Regions from separate parts of the Thermosulfuriphilus sp. genome, predicted to be linked through region 1. Evidence: riboswitches for the same ligand, from Rfam matches in the RefSeq annotation. Region 1 holds a riboswitch; each other region holds the start of a gene.
The links. Region 1 has a riboswitch for cobalamin ahead of ACXJJX_RS00800 (cobaltochelatase subunit CobN). Riboswitches for the same ligand answer to the same signal wherever they lie in the genome.
Positions count from the first base shown of each region.

Region 2: linked by a shared signal. The riboswitch ahead of ACXJJX_RS05045 (sirohydrochlorin cobaltochelatase) and the one ahead of ACXJJX_RS00800 (cobaltochelatase subunit CobN) in region 1 are both predicted to bind cobalamin.
Region 3: linked by a shared signal. The riboswitch ahead of ACXJJX_RS04865 (TonB-dependent receptor) and the one ahead of ACXJJX_RS00800 (cobaltochelatase subunit CobN) in region 1 are both predicted to bind cobalamin.

Region 1 covers NZ_JBPMLP010000004.1:40,176-46,485, forward strand. Annotated here, with positions in the region: gene ACXJJX_RS00780 (cupin domain-containing protein) at 1-105, opposite strand, end outside; gene ACXJJX_RS00785 (hypothetical protein) at 123-725, opposite strand; gene ACXJJX_RS00790 (WD40 domain-containing protein) at 722-1,591, opposite strand; gene ACXJJX_RS00795 (energy-coupling factor transporter transmembrane component T family protein) at 1,588-2,340, opposite strand; cobalamin riboswitch at 2,538-2,750, shown strand; gene ACXJJX_RS00800 (cobaltochelatase subunit CobN) at 2,872-5,988, shown strand; partial or broken gene ACXJJX_RS00805 (cobaltochelatase subunit CobN) at 5,972-6,310, shown strand, end outside.
Region 2 covers NZ_JBPMLP010000032.1:38,689-44,998, reverse strand. Annotated here, with positions in the region: gene ACXJJX_RS05060 (FecCD family ABC transporter permease) at 1-112, opposite strand, end outside; gene ACXJJX_RS05055 (ABC transporter substrate-binding protein) at 91-999, opposite strand; gene cobI (precorrin-2 C(20)-methyltransferase) at 996-1,706, opposite strand; gene ACXJJX_RS05045 (sirohydrochlorin cobaltochelatase) at 1,716-2,648, opposite strand; cobalamin riboswitch at 2,752-2,946, opposite strand; gene ACXJJX_RS05040 (TPM domain-containing protein) at 3,079-4,116, shown strand; gene ACXJJX_RS05035 (RrF2 family transcriptional regulator) at 4,207-4,635, shown strand; gene ACXJJX_RS05030 (ferredoxin-like domain-containing protein) at 4,664-5,350, shown strand; gene ACXJJX_RS05025 (hypothetical protein) at 5,431-5,691, opposite strand; gene ACXJJX_RS05020 (hypothetical protein) at 5,864-6,310, opposite strand, start outside.
Region 3 covers NZ_JBPMLP010000031.1:12,181-18,490, forward strand. Annotated here, with positions in the region: gene ACXJJX_RS04840 (response regulator) at 1-1,040, shown strand, start outside; gene ACXJJX_RS04845 (hybrid sensor histidine kinase/response regulator) at 1,022-2,197, shown strand; gene ACXJJX_RS04850 (IMP cyclohydrolase) at 2,194-2,799, opposite strand; gene ACXJJX_RS04855 (hypothetical protein) at 2,876-3,070, opposite strand; gene ACXJJX_RS04860 (HAD family hydrolase) at 3,085-3,930, opposite strand; cobalamin riboswitch at 4,036-4,247, shown strand; gene ACXJJX_RS04865 (TonB-dependent receptor) at 4,355-5,599, shown strand; gene ACXJJX_RS04870 (TonB-dependent receptor plug domain-containing protein) at 5,626-6,150, shown strand.

The DNA.
Region 1 (6,310 bases):
TACTGCGGGGCTCTTTTTATGATTGATAAGAATAGCGATTTTGACGCCAGCAAACTTGGGATGATCCTCGAAGTGGATCTCTTGGGAGGTATAAAAATAGGCCATAGTCTGCCTCCTTAGTCTTAAGGTTTAGGAAATCTCTCTATCCTTAGCACATGGACTTGGTAGCTGCCAATAAGACGACCCTGCTGGTCTAAATAAGGGGTCTCGCAGATGGCTACAAGCTGCCCCTTGGGGCCCACGGCTAGGTGGAAAAAAACAGGCCCTTGGGTAGGAAAGAAGCCAAGAAGCTTCTGAAGACCTCCTCCGGGCCGATGGGTATCAAAGACAAAGGCTCCATACTGACGGCTGGCCATCTTGCCCCGGCGTGAGGCTCCGGCCACTGTGGCCAGGATTCGGCCCTGGGGGTCAAGGGCCAAACCTTGGAGGCGAAAGGGGCCCGAGAACCGCCAAAGGATTTTTCCCTTCGGGCTCAAAGCCCAGAGGGTGTTAGCATTGGGATGAGGGCCGGCTGGTCGGTTGCCAGATATGTCGAGCCCGTAAGGAATGCTAGAGGTGTCGGTAAGAAGATAGATGATCCTTTCAGAAGAGATCACCGAGTAGCTCGACATGGCCGAGACTGGAAGCCCCCCTACGAGAATAGGGGTGCCTAGGGTAAGAGTCTTCCAGGGCCGGACCCTCTTGAGGTCAAAGATGAACCCCCGACCGTCGGCAGTGGTAATCACGGCAAAGTCTCCCTGGGGAGAAACAGCCACTGATTCCCAAACCGAGACTCGGTCATAGAAGGGTTCAAAGGGGGGATACGATAGCGGCCAATCTCCCGGCCTCTTTCACCATCTAGGACGTAAAAGGTCTCCGGAGTGTAGGGATGATCGGCTGGAAGTCGATCTGAGGCCATGGTGGAGACAAGGGCGATTAGTTTTCCCTGGGGATCGCTGTCTGCATAGATCAGAGAAAGCTCAGCCGGCCCTCCCTGAGGCCAAGCCCAGCGGAGTCTCCCTTCAGGGCTTAGACGATAGATCCTGGAGAGCCTCCGCCAGTAGCCTTTGACCTTATCCATCCAGGAGTGGATCCCCAAGACGAGGAGATCCCCGTTTTTTAGGACCTTGAGCCGATAACAGCCAGGTTGCCTGTAGATGCCGTAGATGTCGCCCTTCTCTGGCGGAGTCCCCGGGAGAAGGTCGTCTGCCAGGCGAAACTGCCACAGGGGCTGACCATTTTCGGCCCGGGCAGCGTAGATGAAGCCATCTGGACCCTGCTCGCCATAGTAGATGATTTGGCCATCAGGGGAGAAGGCAACCCTTTTTACCATGGCTTCAGGGATTCGCTTCTGCCAAAGGATCTTTCCGTCTCTGGTGCTAACGACCATGATCCGCCCTAAGAAGGTTCCGATGGCCAAAAGATCTCCAGTGGGAGAGAAGGTAAGGAAAACATCCGGGGGGTGGCCGGCCCGAACGTAGAAGGAGACGTCTTCCAGGCCGATCCGGAAGGCAAGAGAAAGACCAGGGACTTTGGGGATAAAATCCTCTCCTTGGCCAATTCTAACGGGGATGAAGGCCAAAATGGCAATGACAATTAACATTCTGGTCATCTCAGGTCTCCTAGAGATAGAATCTCGCTAAAGAAAGAATAGAGGTGTCTTAAGGGGCTAAAATAGAAAATTTCCTGTTGATAGAGCCAGAAGAGGATCTTTAGAGTTGCCACTGCCAAGGCCAGAAAAAATAAGCTCAGGCTGAGGGCCAGCTCTCTGCGAGGCCAAATTAACCGGCGGTAATGGCTCCGGGGCTTTAGGGGATCAAAGCCCCGGGTGAGCAGGGCCTCGGCTACCTCCCGGGAGCGCCTTACGGCCCCGGCCAGGATGGGAAGGGGGCTAGCGAGTTCAGTGGTTATCGTCCTGCGGATCCCCTGAGATAAGGGCCGGTACCCCTTAAGCCGCATGGCTGCCCGGACATTGGCCATCTCTTCAGCGATGACCGGTAGAAATCTGATGGCCATAATGGAGAGGAAAGAAAGCCCGTAAGGGATCCTGAGACCTATCAGCCCCCAGAAGAGCTTGTCTGGAGGGGTGGAAAGGCATAGGGAAAGGCCGGCCAAAAGGCCACTTATAAAGCGCAGAGACTGGATTAGACCGTAATAAATCCCCTGTTTGTAAACATAAAGGCCCCCTAGGTGGAGATTGCCTATGTCCAGCGGAGGAACAAGGGTGAAGAGGACCGTTCGGGGAAAACACTGGTAGAACATTCCCTGACTGAACATAATCCCCCAGGCAGTAAAGGCAACAAAGACAAGGGTAAGTTTGATCCTTGACCATGAGGGTCTGGCCAAAGCGAAAAGGATCATCGTCAAAAATGCTAGCGCTCCCAGACTTAAGGCCTAATCAAGGCTTATGGCCAGAAGAGAGACCGAAAGGGTGAAGAAGAGCTTGGTCCGGGGATCAAGCCTCTTTAACATGCCGGCCATTATAAACTAAAGGGCGCCCAGGGGAAGGGATTTGAGATTTGACTTTCTCACGGCTTCTGGTATTTGCACTTAGAGTGCCTTGCTTTAAGGCCCCGGGTGCCCTTGAAGGGGGGTTAAACGGGAAGTCCGGTGCAAGACCGGCGCTGGCCCGCAACCGTGACCGGGGACGAACACCGCTAGGCCTGGAGGACTCCAGGCGACAGGCCACTGGGGCCCCATAAGGCCCCGGGAAGGCGCGGTAAGTAGGTTGATCCGGAAGCCGGGATACCGGCCCGGGGCCTTTGAGTGGGAGGAGGGCTTCGAGGCTTCCTGTCCCCTCCCGAAAGGATCCTTGAATCCTTTTCGGGAAGCTTCTTTGGCTTCCTGCCCCCTCCCGCTCCTGAATCATCACTTTGGCTTGAAGGAGCGGGAATGTATCGGTTTATCTATTACACTTCCTCTGGAACGGAGCTGACCGCCCTGGGGCGGGCCGCAAGACGCCTTAAAGCTGAGGGCCTCCCCGTTGAGATTATTGCCCGAAGTCGACTTGACATTTTTGATAATCGAGAAATCGAAAAGTTAGCGGCTTCAGCGGCTCGGGCGGTGGCTGTAATCCTTGCCCCTCATGGAGGAGATGATTCTATCCCCGGCTATCTAAGCCTCCTTGAGTCCGCCCGCCAGGCTCTGATCCACATTCAGCCCACTGGAGGCAGTGATGAGGACCAGGCCCTAGCCGCCAGATACTGTGATCTTGATTCACCGGCTTTCAAAAGAAGATTTCTTTATCTCCGCTATGGGGACGAGGAGAACCTCTATCGTTTTTTCAAGGATCTCTTCTTCACAGTGAGCGGCCGCCAGGAGGCAGCCCCTCCTCCTGTTGCCCCTCTTTTTGAGGGGATCTATCATCCGGAGTACTCTGGCCCCGGGGATCTTGAGGCCTATCTCTCCTGGGCTAAAAAGAGGCTAGGGATGGGGGCTCCGGTAGTAGGAATCTGGTTCTATCAGGGATACTACCTTTCTGGAGATCTGGATCCAGTCGATGAATTTATCAAGGCCTTTGAGTCTCAGGGCATTATTCCTCTGGCTGTCTTTCATCGCCGATTTGTGGATCAGGATCTTCCGGCCCGCTCTCCGACTGAAGTGGTCGAGTGCTTCTTTAAACTTAAAGGAACTTCGGTAATAAGGGCCCTAGTATCTCTACAACCCTTCTCCATGACCCTTCTTTGGCCGGAGACAGCGGCCATTTATCCCGGCCTCAAGGTCTCGGTCCTCCAGGCCCTGACCAGCTTTTCTTCCCGGAGAAGCTGGGAGGCGGAGCATATGGGGCTTTCCCCCATGGAGCTTTCCATCTCAGTGGCCCAACCAGAGTTTGACGGTTGCCTTATCACCACCTTAGTGGCTACAAGAGAGATCGTCGGCCGGGATGAGATCACCGGGGCCCGTTTGGCCCGTTTTGTCCCCCTTAAGGAGAGGCTCCTCAAGGTGGCCCGTCAGGCGACCGCTTGGGCCAAGCTGGCTTCGCTTCCTCCCTCCGAAAAAAAGGTGGCCATTGTCTTTCACCATTATCCGCCTCGGGCCGAGACAATGGGGTGTGCCTTTGGACTTGACAGCTTTGAGAGTGTGGTCCGTCTTCTCAAATCTCTAAAAAAGGCTGGTTTTAAGGTTGATCGTCTCTACAAAGACGGCGATGAGCTGGCCAGGGAACTTTTGACAACCCTTATCCATGACCGGCGCTACCTTCCGGCCCGAGAGCTCGCCAAAAGGGCCATAGCTGCCCTCTCCCCGGGGGACTATGTGGCCTTCTGTCGGTCATTTTCTTCCCGGGTTCAGGAAGAGCTCTCTCAGGCCTGGGGAAGCCCACCGGGGGAAGTATTTGTCCACGAGGGACGTCTTCTCATCGGGGGGCTGATAAATGGCCATATCTTTATCGGCCTTCAGCCACCTAGAGGGCATCTTGAGCGCTTGGAGGGTCTTTCTCCAGAGCAGCTCAATCTCCACGACCCTGGGCTTCCTCCTACTTATCATTACCTGTGTTTCTATCGCTGGCTCAAAGAGGGCTTTGGGGCTCAGGTGGTAATCCATGTGGGCAAACATGGTTCTCTGGAATGGCTGCCAGGTAAGGCCGTAGCCCTTTCCGAGGATTGCTATCCTGATGTGGCTATCGATGATTTGGCTAACGTCTATCCGTACATTGTCAACGATCCTGGCGAGGGGACCCAGGCCAAAAGGCGTAGTTATTGTGCCATCATCGATCATATGATCCCTCCCCAGATGGCCGCGGGCCGTTACGGGGCTTTGGAGGAGATGGCCGAAAAGATCAACCAATGGCATATCCTCAGGCAGGAAAGTCCAGCCAAGGCCGATCTTATCCTTGAGGACCTCAAAAGACTCATTGAGGAAACCCATCTCGCAGAGGATATTCCTCTTTCTGATGATGAAGCCCCTGAGAGTCTGCTCAAAAAGATCCATGACTACCTTGAGGAGATTGCTGAAACTAATGTCAATGACGGCCTTCATATCCTTGGCGAAGTCCCCGAAGGCCAGAGGCTTTGGTCGACCCTTGCGGCCATGCTTAAGGTTCCCTCTGGTCCCTGGCCATCTCCTTTTGAGGTTTTAAAGGAACTTCTCCCTCAGGCCTCAGCTCCGGAGAGGTATGCCCACCTTGAGGCTCTTATAAAGGAGGCCCTTAAGGGGCAGCTTCCAGAGGATCCAAGGCTTAAGGCAGCCCTTGGCTTTGTAAGGGAAGAACTTTATCCCCGAGTCCTAGGGATCAAAGAGGAGATGGACTACCTCATGGAAACCCTTTCCGGGGGATTCGTCCCTCCGGGGCCCTCTGGCGCCCCTACCCGTGGCAACACAGAAGTTTTGCCTACGGGACGCAACTTCTATTCTGTCGATCCCTTAAAGATCCCTTCTCCTGAGGCCTGGGAGATTGGGCGTCGTCATGCTGAGGCTCTGGTGGCCAAGTATTTTAAGGAACACGGACGCTACCCCCAAGCAGTGGCCATGGTGATCTGGGGCTCTCCCACCATGCGCACCAGGGGAGATGACTTCGCCGAGGCCCTGTATCTTCTAGGGGTAAGACCACTGTGGCAGGAAGGCAGTGGTCGGATCAGGGACATCGAAGTCATTCCCACACAGGAGCTTAAGTTTCCTCGAATTGACGTCACCATCAGGACCAGCGGCTTCTTCAGGGATGCCTTTCCCAATCTTATGGAGCTCTTTGATCGGGCTGTTCGTCTGGTGGCCGCTTTAAAAGAGCCACCGGAAAAGAACTTTCTGGCGGCCCACGTGAAAAGAGATCTTCAGGAACTCCTCAAAAAAGGCCTCTCTAGGGAGGAGGCCCTCAGGCAGGCCACCTTCAGGGTCTTTTCTGATCGCCCTGGTACCTATGGGTCGGGGATACCAGAAGTCCTTGATGCCGGCTCCTGGGAGGCCCCAGAGGATCTGGGGGAAGTCTATATAAGATGGGGGGGGATATGCCTACGGGGAGAAGACGTACGGAGCCCCGGCCCAAGAGGGCTTCAGACGAGTCCTCTCGCGGGTTGAGGCTACCGTTAAAAACATTGATACCCGGGAGATGGATATCTTTTCCTCAGATGATTTTAATGCCTACCACGGGGGCCTTAATACCGCCGTTATGCTAGCCTCCGGGAGACGTCCTTCGTCATATACCGGAGATTCATCCGATCCCCAGGCCCCAAAGGTTCGGACTACGGCCGAAGAAGCCCGTTTTATCTTCCGCACGCGGGTTCTTAATCCCCGCTGGATCGAGGGCATGAAGCGCCATGGTTACAAAGGAGCCGGGGATCTGTCGCGTTTGGTGGATATCTGTTTTCAGTGGGATGCCACCAGTAAGGTCCTGGCTGAC
Region 2 (6,310 bases), on a different contig from region 1:
AGGCCAAGACTGCGGCCAGTAAAAAGAGATTGGCCGCCAAAAAAAATATCAGAAAATGAAACCTTTTTTGCTTGAGTTCCTCTAAGGGGATCATGGAGTTGGAGAGAAGCATTCTGGATGGAGGATCCGAGCGAGTTCCTCCAGGGCCTCTACGATCCTTGGCCCGGGGCGGGAGAAGATAAATTCATCAACTCTATAGACTCGCCCCTCCCTTACCGCCCGTAGGCGGGAAAAATAGGGCCTTTTTTCTATCTGGCCAGGATTACGATTCATTGGGCCCTTTTGAACTATATAGATATCGGGATCAAGGGCCAGGATGAGTTCGATATCTGTTCGGAGAAACTTCTTAGGGGCTTTGATAACGTTTTCTCCTCCGGCTCGGCGAATGAGGTCACTGACAATGTGTTTGCCTCCGGCAGCCAGAAGAGTAGGGTAGGAGACCTCAAAGAAGACCCGCGGTCGGCTTTTGGTTTTGGAGACCCGGGTCTCTAAGGCCTCGATTCTTCCCTTCATCTCAGAGATGAGCTTTAAGGCCTCTTTGTGGCGACCAAGAAGTTGGCCGACCCTCTCAATTGTGTTCAAGACACCGGGGATATCACGGGGATTAAAGACGGCCACGGCAATGCCTCTTCTCTCCAGGGCAGCCACTGCCCGCTGTCCTCCCCTGGCTATAGAGGCCTGGAGGACGAGGTCTGGTTTTAAGGCCAGGATGAGCTCTATGTTAGGGTTTAGGTGGGTGCCGATGCGGGTCTTGGACTTGACCTCTGGAGGCCAGTTTTCGTGGGCGGTTACCCCTAAAAGGCGCTCTCCAGCCTTGAGAGCAAAGACGATCTCGGTCATGGCCCCGTAGAGGGAGACGATTCGCTGGGCCGGGGACTTAAGAACGATCATCTTTCCCCGGTCATCCACTACGCTGATCTCTGGCCAGGCCTCGGCAAAAGGGCCAAGGACCATTGCTAAAAAAATTAGACTGAACCAAATATGTCCCAGGGGACTCATCTTTTGCCTCCCACAAGGATAAGGGTAAAGTAGGGAGGGTGTTTCCCTCGCAGTTCTTCGGCCTTTTCATAGATTTTTTCTTCTGGCAATCCGCAGGCCGTAATGGCTACGGCCTCACAGAGGCGACCTATCTCTTCCAGGGCCTCAAGGATATCTTCAGTTTTCCGGTACACTTTATAAAGTACTAGGGAGTTAGCCAGCTTTCCCATCTCCCTTATGGTCTGGCCACCGGTGGCCCCTGAGGCGAGGAGTAGGGACTGGTCGGCCTCGACCAAGGTCAGGCGAAGTCTGGCGGCGGCTGCCTGGAAGGCCGAGATCCCGGGGATAAATTCGCAATCAATTTGGGGAAGCAGTTGCCTTATCCGCCGGTAGAGATAACCGAAGGTGGAATAAAGGCTTGGATCTCCTAGGGTCAGGAAGGCTGTGTCCTGGCCTTGACGGAGATAATAGGCCACTTTCTGGGCGTTTTTTCTCCAGGCCTCTTCAAGAAGCTTTGGGTCTTTGGTCATGGGAAAATCCAGTCTTTCGACTATAGTTTTTTCAGGTATATGGGCCCTGACGATGTTTAAGGCCGCCGAATAAGAGTTACGGGTGGAGGCGGCCACAAAGATATGGTCCACCGCCTTTAAGACCTCAACGGCTCTTAAGGTCAGGAGCTTGGGGTCTCCCGGGCCAACCCCCACCCCGTAGAGTTTTCCTAGTTTCACTAGGCCTCCCTAGTAAAGGTCCATTATTTTGAGGGCCCGTTTGAGATTCTTGATGAAAAGGTCGTTGATTTCATCGTAGAATCCCAGGCCCCGATAATATTTTTTACCTTGGTAGGAGACAGTCACACAATCGGCCTTCTTGCCAGCGGCTTCAACTATCTCACGCCAAGAGAGCTCCCCTTCCTCAAGCTCCTCTCCCATGATGTCGTTCATGATGTGGTCTCCGGCCACATACATAAAAGGAATAAACCGAACCCGGCCGGCTGGATACCTCTTGGCCCGTTCAAGGATGCTGGCGGCATCAGGGACCCCTTCTACGGTACCGACGGCTACATTAGGATATTTTTCTTCTAGCATCCACTGAAGCCCCAGATAGACGATATTAGCCGGATCGGCTGCTGTAGGGGTACCGTGGGCCACCAAAATATTAAATCCCTCCTTTGGGGGAAGGAATTCTTTCTTCAGGGCCTCCAGGACCTCATGGATATACTCCCAGCGATAAAGAAGGGGTTCACCGACGACGATCCTTAAGCCCGGAAAACGGGCACAGATCTCCACTACATCGCGATACTCATATCCGGGAAAGATATGGAGGGGCTGAACGACCACCTTCCGGTATCCTTCGGCCTCAAGTCTGGCCAGGGCCTCCTGAAGGCTCGGCAGATAGCGCTCTATGCCCTTTTGGGCGTAGATCCGATTCATCTTCTCTCGGATAATCTCCGAGGTGAAGGCCCAGCGGATCTCATATCCGGGCAAGGCCTCTTTGAGCTTTTGGCTGAAATGGTCAAAGGTCACCTGGGCTCGGGTAGAGGTCCCAAAGGCAGCAATGACGATGGCCGGGCGCTTCTTGAGGTGTTGGGTCTTAAGTTGATAGCCATTTACCTGGACGGCTAAAAAACCTCCCAACAGTAAACAAAACAAAAATAAGATGATCATGCGCATAGGGCTCCTCCCTTTGTTTTGATTTTTGGGGAGAAGCTTCGAGGCGGGTCAGAAGAGGCCTAGCGACCGGTCTTCTAGGACGGGACAGGAAGCCTCGAAGCCCCGTTCCCTGTGGGCCCTGGTCGGTCTCCCGGCTTCCGGATCAATCTACTGACTGCGCCTTCCCGGGGGCCCTCGGCGCCCCAGTGGCCTGTCGCCTGGAGGACTCCAGGCCTAGCAGCGTTCGTCCCCGGTCACGGTTGCGGGCCAGCGCCGGTCTTCCACCGGACTTCCCGTAACCAGGGCCCAGGATTTCTGGACAATTAGCACGTCGCTTTGGTCCTGTCCAGGCTAGAGGAAGGTCTTTTAAGATTCAAAAACCTTGTTAAATGGCCGACCTAGAAAATCTAAGGGGTAAATATTTGGGCAACCAGCCTAAAGGAAGGTGGAGATGGGTAAGGTTCGGATCTTGGTTTTGATTTTCTCCTTAGCTTGGGTCTTTGGAAGCTGTGGGCAGAAAGAGCCTTCCTGGGATCCGGTGGCTGATCAGGCTGGTATCTTGGACCCGGACCAGAGAAAGAAAATTGCTACCCTGACGGCAGCCCTTTTAAAGGATCTTGATATTGAGCTCAAGACGGTCATCCTTGGAAAGCGGGCCCAGGATATCGATCTTCTGGCCAATGAGATCTTTGAACAAGAGGCCTTGGGGAGGAAGACAAAAGGGGCCCGGGGGATCCTCCTCTTGGTGGATCCAGAGGGGGGAGAGGTCAGGCTGGAGATCGGCTACGATCTTGAGCCCTTTCTCACCGATATTTTTATTGGCTATATAGAAAGGAAACAGATGGCTCCCTTTTTCGCCGCTGGCCGGATAGGGGCTGGTATAGAGGCCACGGTGGAGCTTATCGCTGGAGAGCTTCTGCGGGCCATGGAAAAAGCAAACTATGAGCCCCTAAAAGGACCTGGGAGGGAACTTACTTATCTTTCTGGGGGGGCCGGGGCCAAGGCCAAGGTCAAAATCGGTTCTTTTGGTCCACAAAAAGAGACTCTCGCTTTCAGGTCAGAATTTGGTCCCCAACCTAACCCGCTTGCGGCCCTAGAGAAGTACAAGCAGGTGCTTCGCCTCCACATAAAAGATCCGGACCTTGGCCTCTATACCGAGGACAGCCGTCGATTTTTCCGAAGTTGGGTGGTCACAGATGCCCAGCAGGACAACTCCTTGAGATCTCTCCTTAAGGCCCCGAGGCCAGAGGTCTTTGTCCGGGGAGACCGGGCTGTAATCCGCTTTCCAGTGTCCAGAAGGGACCTTCCGCCCTACTTCCTTCGCCGGGGCGATGGAGGGTGGATGCTTGACTTTGCCAGCATGAACCGTTTCATCCGCTTCAACCATCTCAATCAGTGGTACTTCCAAAGCCTTGACCATCCCTATATTTTTGCCTTTAAAGATCTTATCTTTGATGAAAACGGTTTTCCTCATCCTGCTCGTCATTAAGTAAAAATTTTTTTAAAACGAAAAAAACTCTTGACAAGAAAAAAATAAAAAGGTATTTAAGTTCCTAAATTCTCACAGTGAGGCCCTGAGATGAACAGTATCTTCAAGATTTCCGAAGCGGCTTCCTTGGCCCTCCATGCTATGGCCTATCTAGCAGCCCGGGAGGGTCAGGCCTTCAGAGTCAAGGAGATTGCCTCCTGTCTTGGGGTCTCAGAGTCCCACTTGGCCAAGGTGCTTCAGCGTTTGGGGCGCCGGGCCCTGGTGAGATCGACCCGAGGGCCTAAAGGGGGTTTTACGCTTGGCCGCCCCTCAGAGGAGATCAGTCTCCTTGAGATCTATGAGGCCATAGAAGGGCCCCTTGAGCCTAGTGATTGCCTTTTTGAGACCCCGATCTGTGATGGTCTCGAATGCATATGGGGCGGGCTAATCAAAGAAATAACCCAGGTGGCCAGGGATCACTTGGCCCGAACTAGACTTTCAGAGGTCAAGAAGGTCTTTAGAAAAAAGGCTTCTCAATAAAAAAAACAAAGAGAGAAGGAGGTTCATTATGCTTAAAGACGGAGAGAAGGGAGCTGTGCTTCAAAGAGACAAGACCACTTACGCCATCGTTCCCCATGTTCCCTTGGGAGTGGTGACCCCTGAGTTCCTGCGTCGGATCGCCGATATTGCCGAAAAATACGGTGCTAAGGCCCTTAAACTCACCAGTGCCGATCGAATTGCCATTGTCGGCATCAAAGAGGAAGACATCGATCGTATCTGGGAAGAGCTCGGGGTTGACCCTGGGGCAGCGGTAGGGGCCTGTGTGCGCAGTGTTAAAGTCTGCCCGGGGACAACCTTTTGCCGTCTAGGGCAACAGGATGCCATCGGTCTGGGGGCCGAACTTGACAAGCGCTATCATGGCTATCAGCTTCCGGCCAAGTTCAAAATTGGAGTCGCCGGTTGCCCCAACCAGTGTAGCGAGACCTGTATTAAGGATCTCGGTTTTATCGGCAAGGGTCGGGGCTGGACGATCACTGTCGGCGGAAACGGTGGGGCCCGGCCAAGGCTGGCCCAGACTTTGATTGAAAACGTCTCCACCGAAGAGGCCCTGGAGATTGCCGACCGGATTATCAAGTATTATGAAAAAAACGCCAAAAAGATGGATCGTCTGGGAAGACTCATTGACCGGATAGGCTTTGAGGAGTTTAAAAAGGCCATCCTTGGTGAGTCCACTGAGGCTAAAAAGGTGGCCTAAAGATTGACCGGGGATCCTTAGAAAAAGACAAGGGGCCCAATCATTGGGCCCCTTGATGTGGTTTTAAGGCCTTCTGGGACTTACTGGCGCCCAGATAGGAATTCGACGATCTTCTCCCTCTCCTCAGAAGTTAACTCCGCCCCATGGCGGATCATCCGATCAACGGTCTTCTCCCATTCCTCCCGAGAAAACTTGGCCTTATAGATGCGCTCCGTGGTATGACAGAGGCTGCAGCGCTTCTTGATTATGGCCTCTACCTCCCTGTTTTCTCCCGGGCCACGATCACAAGAGGCAAGGAAGAAAGGTAAAACCAGAGTCAACCACCAGATCTTTCTTTTCACCAGGGACCTCCTTAAAGAGTAAAATTGATCCAATTTAATCTTAAATTCTAAGCAGTATCTGTTTTAGGATCAATGCCTTCAGCCATGGATCCGCTAAAGGGGCCCGCTTACAATCTCTGGGCGTTTCTTCTCATCCATGGATATGGCCTGGGGCCCATCCAGCAAGGACATTTTAGGAACTGAGCCTTCTCAAGGCCCAGTAAAAGAGGAATATCAACCCCAGGCCCCCTAGGGCCCTGACTGTGATCTGGCCAGATGGCCCGTCTTCTCTGGCTAAAGGGGGGGCCTTGATGAGTGGTTGCAGGTCCTGGGTGTTTATCTTTAGCTCCAGTTTGTGCCCTAGGCCGTCAGAGACGATGATCAAGTAGGTGCCAGGTGGGTCTGGATAGAAGAGAAACCGGCCCTGGGCATCTGTGGCCCCGGCCTGAAAGGGAAGTTTCCCCCCTTCACGGTAAACCTTCACCGGACAGTAGGCCATGGGGGAGCCATCGTCATAATAGGCCTCAATTCCCAGGCCACCTTTGATTATCCGGCTTCCCACCCGGTGGGCTTGGCCAGGAGAGGAAATGACTAGCAGGAGAAACAGTACCACCAAAGGAAGAGCCAGCCAGGGGCGATC
Region 3 (6,310 bases), on a different contig from region 1:
GTCAGTTAAACGGCTCAATCACCAGAAAATACGGTGGTTCGGGCCTAGGGCTCCACATCGTAAAAAAACTTACCGAGCTCCTAGGTGGTGAGATCTCCGTCAGTAGCCAACCGGGAAAGGGATCGACCTTCACCCTTGTTCTCCCCCGTGATCGGCGAAGCAAAAAACGTCTGCCCGATGATACCTGGAAGAACCTGATCAAACAGACCCTTAAACGGGATTTAGAGCCTCGAGAGGAGATAAGTCCTGAAGAGAAAAAAATTCTTATTATAGACGATGACATGATTGTTATCAGAGAACTGGGAGTCCTTTTAAGATCCACTGGCTGGCGGCTTTTTTTCGCATTTGATGGTCAAGGAGGCCTTAAGATCGCCCAGGAAAAGCGTCCTGATCTCATCCTCCTCGATCTTAAGATGCCGATTATGGACGGTTTTTCCTTCCTGGAGAGGCTGGCTGAAATCCCTGTCATTTCTCAGACCCCAGTGATGATTCTTACTTCCCTTGATCTTGAGGAAGACCAACTGGCCACACTTAAGGGAAACGTCCGGGGCATTGTCTACAAGGGTAACATCAGCCGCGAGAACCTAATCAAGCAGATCAAGGAGGCCTTGGGGCTCACCACCCAAGAGCCCTCTTCGGCAAGGCCCTCCTCGGCTCGAATCCGACCAGGGGGACGAAAGATACTGGTTGCCGAAGACAATCCGGATAACCAATATTTTATTGGAGAAATTCTCAAAAGACGTGGATTCAAGATCATCAGGGCCTTAAATGGCCGGGAGGCCATCGAATTGGCCTCCCTTGAACGTCCTGATCTAATTCTTATGGATATCCAGATGCCGGAAATAAGCGGGCTTGAGGCCACCCAGCTCATTAGAAGACTTCCCGGCCTCGAAGACGTGCCAGTGGTTGCTCTAACGGCCAAAGCCATGAGTGGAGACAGGGAAAGAATCCTTGAGGCCGGCTGCAATGACTATATTGCCAAACCATTTGATCCGGAAGATCTGATCAGTGTGGTTTACAAATGGCTCCCGGAAAAATAAACCTTAGAGAACCGCAAGAGCTCTCAGGATCAAGGGCCACTGTCCTGGTAGTTGACGACAATCCAGACAACCTCCTTCTTCTTGAAGGTATCCTGGGGGGAGCTGGCTATAGGATTCTGAAGGCCCAATCCTCTGAGAAGGCCTGGGAGTTGCTCCGCCGAGAAAGAATTGATCTTATCATCTGTGATGTCATGATGCCTGAGGTCTCCGGCTACGACTTCTGCCAACTGTTGCGTGCCGATCCCCACTTAAAGGATCTCCCCTTCGTCCTTATCACCTCAAAGAGACTTGAGGTCGGAGATGCCGTTTTGGGGATGGAGATAGGGGCTGATGACTATCTGACCCGTCCCATTGATCATCGTCTACTCCTTAAAAAGATCAATCTCCTCCTCCGTCGAAAACACCAAAGAGAGATCCTTGAGGAACGAATCGAACAACAGGAAGAACGCCTGCGTTCCCTCGTCAGTTTTACCAACATGATCGTCCATGACATGAGGAACCCCCTCCAGGTGGCCATGGGTTATCTTGACCTCCTCCTCCAAGAGGACCTAAAAGCCCGTCACCGGCGCTGGCTTTCCCTGGTCTACGAAGTCCTTGATCGACAGCGGCAGTTTTTGGAGGATCTACTCATCTTGGCCGCTACCCGCGAAGGCCGCCTGCGGCTAGAACTAAAGAGCTTTGATCCCCGAGAGCTTATTGAAGAACTGATCACCTTCTATCAGCCCCAGGCCCAAGAACAAAGGCGCCGGATAATCTTTGAAGACTTCACAGAAGGAGACGAGATCCTAAGTGACCGTCACCTCCTTCATCGGGTAATTGATAACCTCCTGGGCAATGCGATGAAATACGGCCACGGAGACGTGTGCCTCCGCCTGGAAAGAGCCCGAGGTTCGGAACTCATCAAGGATCTCCCCCAGGGAGTCTTGATTAGTGTCTTTAACCACGCCCGCCCTATTCCTCAGGAGCTCCAAAAGGCTGTCTTTGAACCATTTGTTCAACTCTGCTCCCGGGGAAAGAAGGGAGGAATGGGGCTGGGTCTTTACTTCTGCCGCCTAGTCCTTGAGGCCTTGGGAGGAAAGCTGGGCCTCATCTCCCCAGCTCCCGGGAGGGACGAAGGAGTTATATTTTACGTCTTCCTCCCTCAAGAGTCCTCTTAGACCAAAGCCCTACCGGGATCAATACTGGAGAGATAGTTAAAGATGGCGGTATCGTAACGGCTAGTAGTCTCAAAGACCTTACGGGCCAGGAGAAATCTGGTTTTAAGGGTAGTGGCCCCATTGTTTTCTCTCATCTCGTAGAGCACCGTCTCGTAGTCAGCCGGATCGACTATAACCGTTACATAGCGGAAGTTTTTGGCCGAAGCTCGAAGAAGGGTCGGGCCACCAATGTCGATGTTTTCTATAGCGGTATCAAGATCCGCCCCGGAAGCCACTGTCTTTTCAAAGGCATAGAGATTGACCGCCACTAGATCAATAGTAGAGATCCCATGCTGAACTAGGGCCTCCATATGAGAGACATTTTCCCGAATGGCCAAGATGCCTCCATGAATGGCCGGATGAAGGGTCTTTACCCGACCATCCAGCATCTCAGGAAATTTGGTTACCTCTGAGACGTCGGTTACCGGAACCCCTCCCTCACGGATCACCCGGGCCGTCCCCCCGGTAGAGATAATCTCCACCCCCATTTCATGAAGGGCCTTAGCAAAATCAATCACTCCGGTCTTATCGGTTACACTAATAAGAGCCCGCTTAATCTTCACCGTTGACCTCCTTGTGAGGAAAAGTTAGATTTGTGGCTTTTCTATCATGATCTCCAAAGGGCCTCAATTATGAGGCCTAATACCCCAGAAAAAAGAGCGCCTCTTCCCGGTCTCCTGCGCCTTCTGAAATCTCTTGGACTATCTGACCGCATGACGAACAGACCAGAGCCAGTATCTCCCAGAAAGAGACTCTTCCCCCTTCTTTTATGGCTATAGTGAACCTTCGGAGCTCCAGCACCCCCTGACAGCCCTCCTTCCGGCACTTCTCCATCACCCCCTCCTTGATTAAAGGGTCTCTCCTAAGATTACCGGAGCCAGATCTCGAAGATCGCTAGAGCTAACAATGACGGCCTGGCCTGGAAGACGCCTCTCTGAAAGGCGCTCCAGGAACAGAACAAGCTCGGGGCGGGCATTAAAAGCTAGCCCTAGGCCTCCGTTTTTGGCCATCCAGGCAATGACCTCCGAGTCTCCCATGGAGTCACCAATGTGGGCCACCTCTGACATAAATAGACCCTCTTGTCTGATAATCTGCTCCAGGAATACCGCTTTAGCCTCTTCGGCGGAGATTACCAGATCAAGGTCTCCGGAGACAAACAAATCCCGTTGAGGCCTCTTTCCCTCAAGGAGGGCGACAGCAGTCTCTAAGACCTCTTCTTCCGGGACCTCCTCCCCACGGCTATCTTCAAAACGGAGACGATTGGCTATGATCTTAGAAAACGGGGCCTCACCTAGGTGCCTCTGAAGGATTTTGTTCCAAAGGGAAAGAACAACGGTGTATCCCGTAGAGTTAATGATCTGGATAAGACCAGCCCGGCAGAAGGCCTTCAAGGTCAGCCTTAACCCCGGCAGCTCCGGCAGAGAACAGACATAGGAAACGATATCTTCCAGGGGAAGCCCAGCCGTAAGCCGGGCCAGTTCTTTCAGGGTGGTCTCCACCGGACGACGGCCAGCAGTCTGGGCCTCGACGATCTCTTGGGCCCTCTTTCTATGGCCAGCCAAGCCTGCTAAGGCGACCATGGTGTTTTCCGCCACCAAAGTCTGATTGACATCCCAGGAGAGAAGCTTTAGCCCCGGCCAGAAATGACAAAAAAGCGGCCCAAGGGCCGGCCTTCGAGAATACCTAATGTCCATAAATCCTCATATACCCTTGGTCTTGGCGGGGTGTAAAGATCAGAGATGGAGTGATGTCCTCAATAGACAAAGGAAAAATTTTGTGCTACCAATCGACATTCAACTTCAACCTAAAGGGCCCCGGGTGCCCTTGAAGGGGGTTAAACGGGAAGTCCGGTGCAAGACCGGCGCTGGCCCGCAACCGTGACCGGGGACGAACACCGCTAGGCCTGGAGGACTCCAGGCGACAGGCCACTGGGGCCCCATAGGGCCCCGGGAAGGCGCGGTAAGTAGGTTGATCCGGAAGCCGGGATACCGGCCCGGGGCCCTTTAAGGGAGCGAGGCTTCGGGGCTAACTGCCTCGTTCCTGAAGAAGGGGACCCCCTTCCAGGAACTTCTACCCCTGAAGCCTCCTCACGAAAAAACTTCGCGAGGAGGTGCTGTTATGTTCTTAAGGTCTCTGTTTTCCTTACTTTTAGCCTTCAGTCTCTTACCTTCCCTCACCTTGGCCCAAACAAGTCTTGAGCTAGGAGAGGTGGTCGTAACCGCCACCAGATCTCCGGTAGAGGCCAGCAGGCTCCCAGACTCAGTGACCGTTATCTCCAAAAAGGAGATCGAAAATCGCCAAGTGGAGAGCCTATACCAGATCATGGAGACTTATCCAGCCTTGGACGTCAAACACAATGGCTGGCTCGGCCAGTGGGGTTACGTGCGTCTCAGAGGGGGTAAAAATCAAGACACAGCCGTTCTTTTTAACGGAATCAGAATCTACAATCCGACTAATCCGGCCAATGATTTTGGAGACTTCTGGAGCTATATCGACGTCTACGACCTGGAACGCATCGAAATCGTCCGGGGACCCCAGAGCTCCCTCTACGGCTCAAATGCTATGACTGGAGCCATTCAGATATTTACCCCCAAAGGCGGAGGGCCTAACCGGGCCTCAGCCCAGGCCAAGTTTGGTCGCTATGATACCAAGACAGCAGCGGCCAGTGTCCGAGGAACAGCAAAAGGGCTGGGATATTATCTCGGAGTCTCAGGAATAAATGCTGGCGGTCTATATAAAGACAGCAAGTTCCGTCAGACAACCCTTGATGCCAATCTCAACACCGAACTTTTTAAAAAAGGACCAAGGTTCTTTAAGGATATTAAGGTCGATATAAACCTTCGTTATGCTTATTCCTTCCTCAATTACGGCCAGTGGGATTACAAAAGTTTTAAGGCCTACAATGACCCCAATGCCGAAAGGCGTCAGACCATCCTTATCAGTAATCTTGAGATCTCCCAGAGTCCCTTTCCTTGGTGGGACTGGAGCCTCAATTTGGGTTATAATTTTTTCCGAACTGATCGTTTTGACCCTGATGATGGTATCCTTGGGTACCGTTTAGATGGGACCAAGGTGACCGATTCGGCCTCAGAGGGGCTCTCCCGGGGGAAAACCTATCCGGTGGTCTTTCTCAATCACTTCCGTCTCCGGAACGAGGCGGTCCTGACCGCTGGTATCGAATACTATCGGGAACAAGGAAGATACTACTATGCCTCTAGCTGGAGTACGGCCGACTATGCCGACGAAATCGACACCTTTGCCTACTACACCAATCTCTTTTTAAGCCTCTTGAAGGATCGCCTCGTCGTCAATATCGGAGGGCGAATTGACGACCACGAAGAGTTCGGTACTTGCTTGGATTGACCATATGAGCAAGTTTAAGAAAGCGAATTGACGACCACGAAGAGTTCGGTACCCATGGCACCTACAAGCTTGGAGCCGCCTTCTTCCTCCCCTACAACCTAAAACTCAAAGGAAACTTGGCCACGGGATTCCGGGCCCCTTCCCTCTTTAATCTCTATCATCCCCGCTACGGCAATCCTGATCTCGAACCCGAGGAAAGCACCGGCGGAGACCTTGGTCTGGAACAGGATCTTTTCGGCGGAAGACTTCGTTGGGAAGCTGTCTATTTTAACACTCACTACGAAGATCGAATCGGATTTAACTATACTACCTGGAGTTACTATAATTCGGGAACGGCTAATGTCTCCGGGCTAGAAACCGTCATCGAGGCCCGACCCTATGCTTGGCTTCAGATCTCGATCAACTATACCTATACGGAAGGTCAGGAAGACAAATACGAAAATTTGGCCCTTGTTCCCCAGCACAAAGTAGGACTTTCGAGGGACCCTAAACTGGCAGAAGTTAACCGCCGGGATCTACTATCAGTATACCGGCCGGCGATACGCCTATGACCATAAACACATAATTACCGATTTTAGTCGGGTAGACCTCTCGCTCAGCTACCAACTGACAAAGGCCCTGGAGCTTTTGGGTCGCATAGAAAACCTCTTTGATACCGATTACGAGATGGCCAAAGGTTATAAGGCTCCAGGATTTTCTCTATTCGTCGGA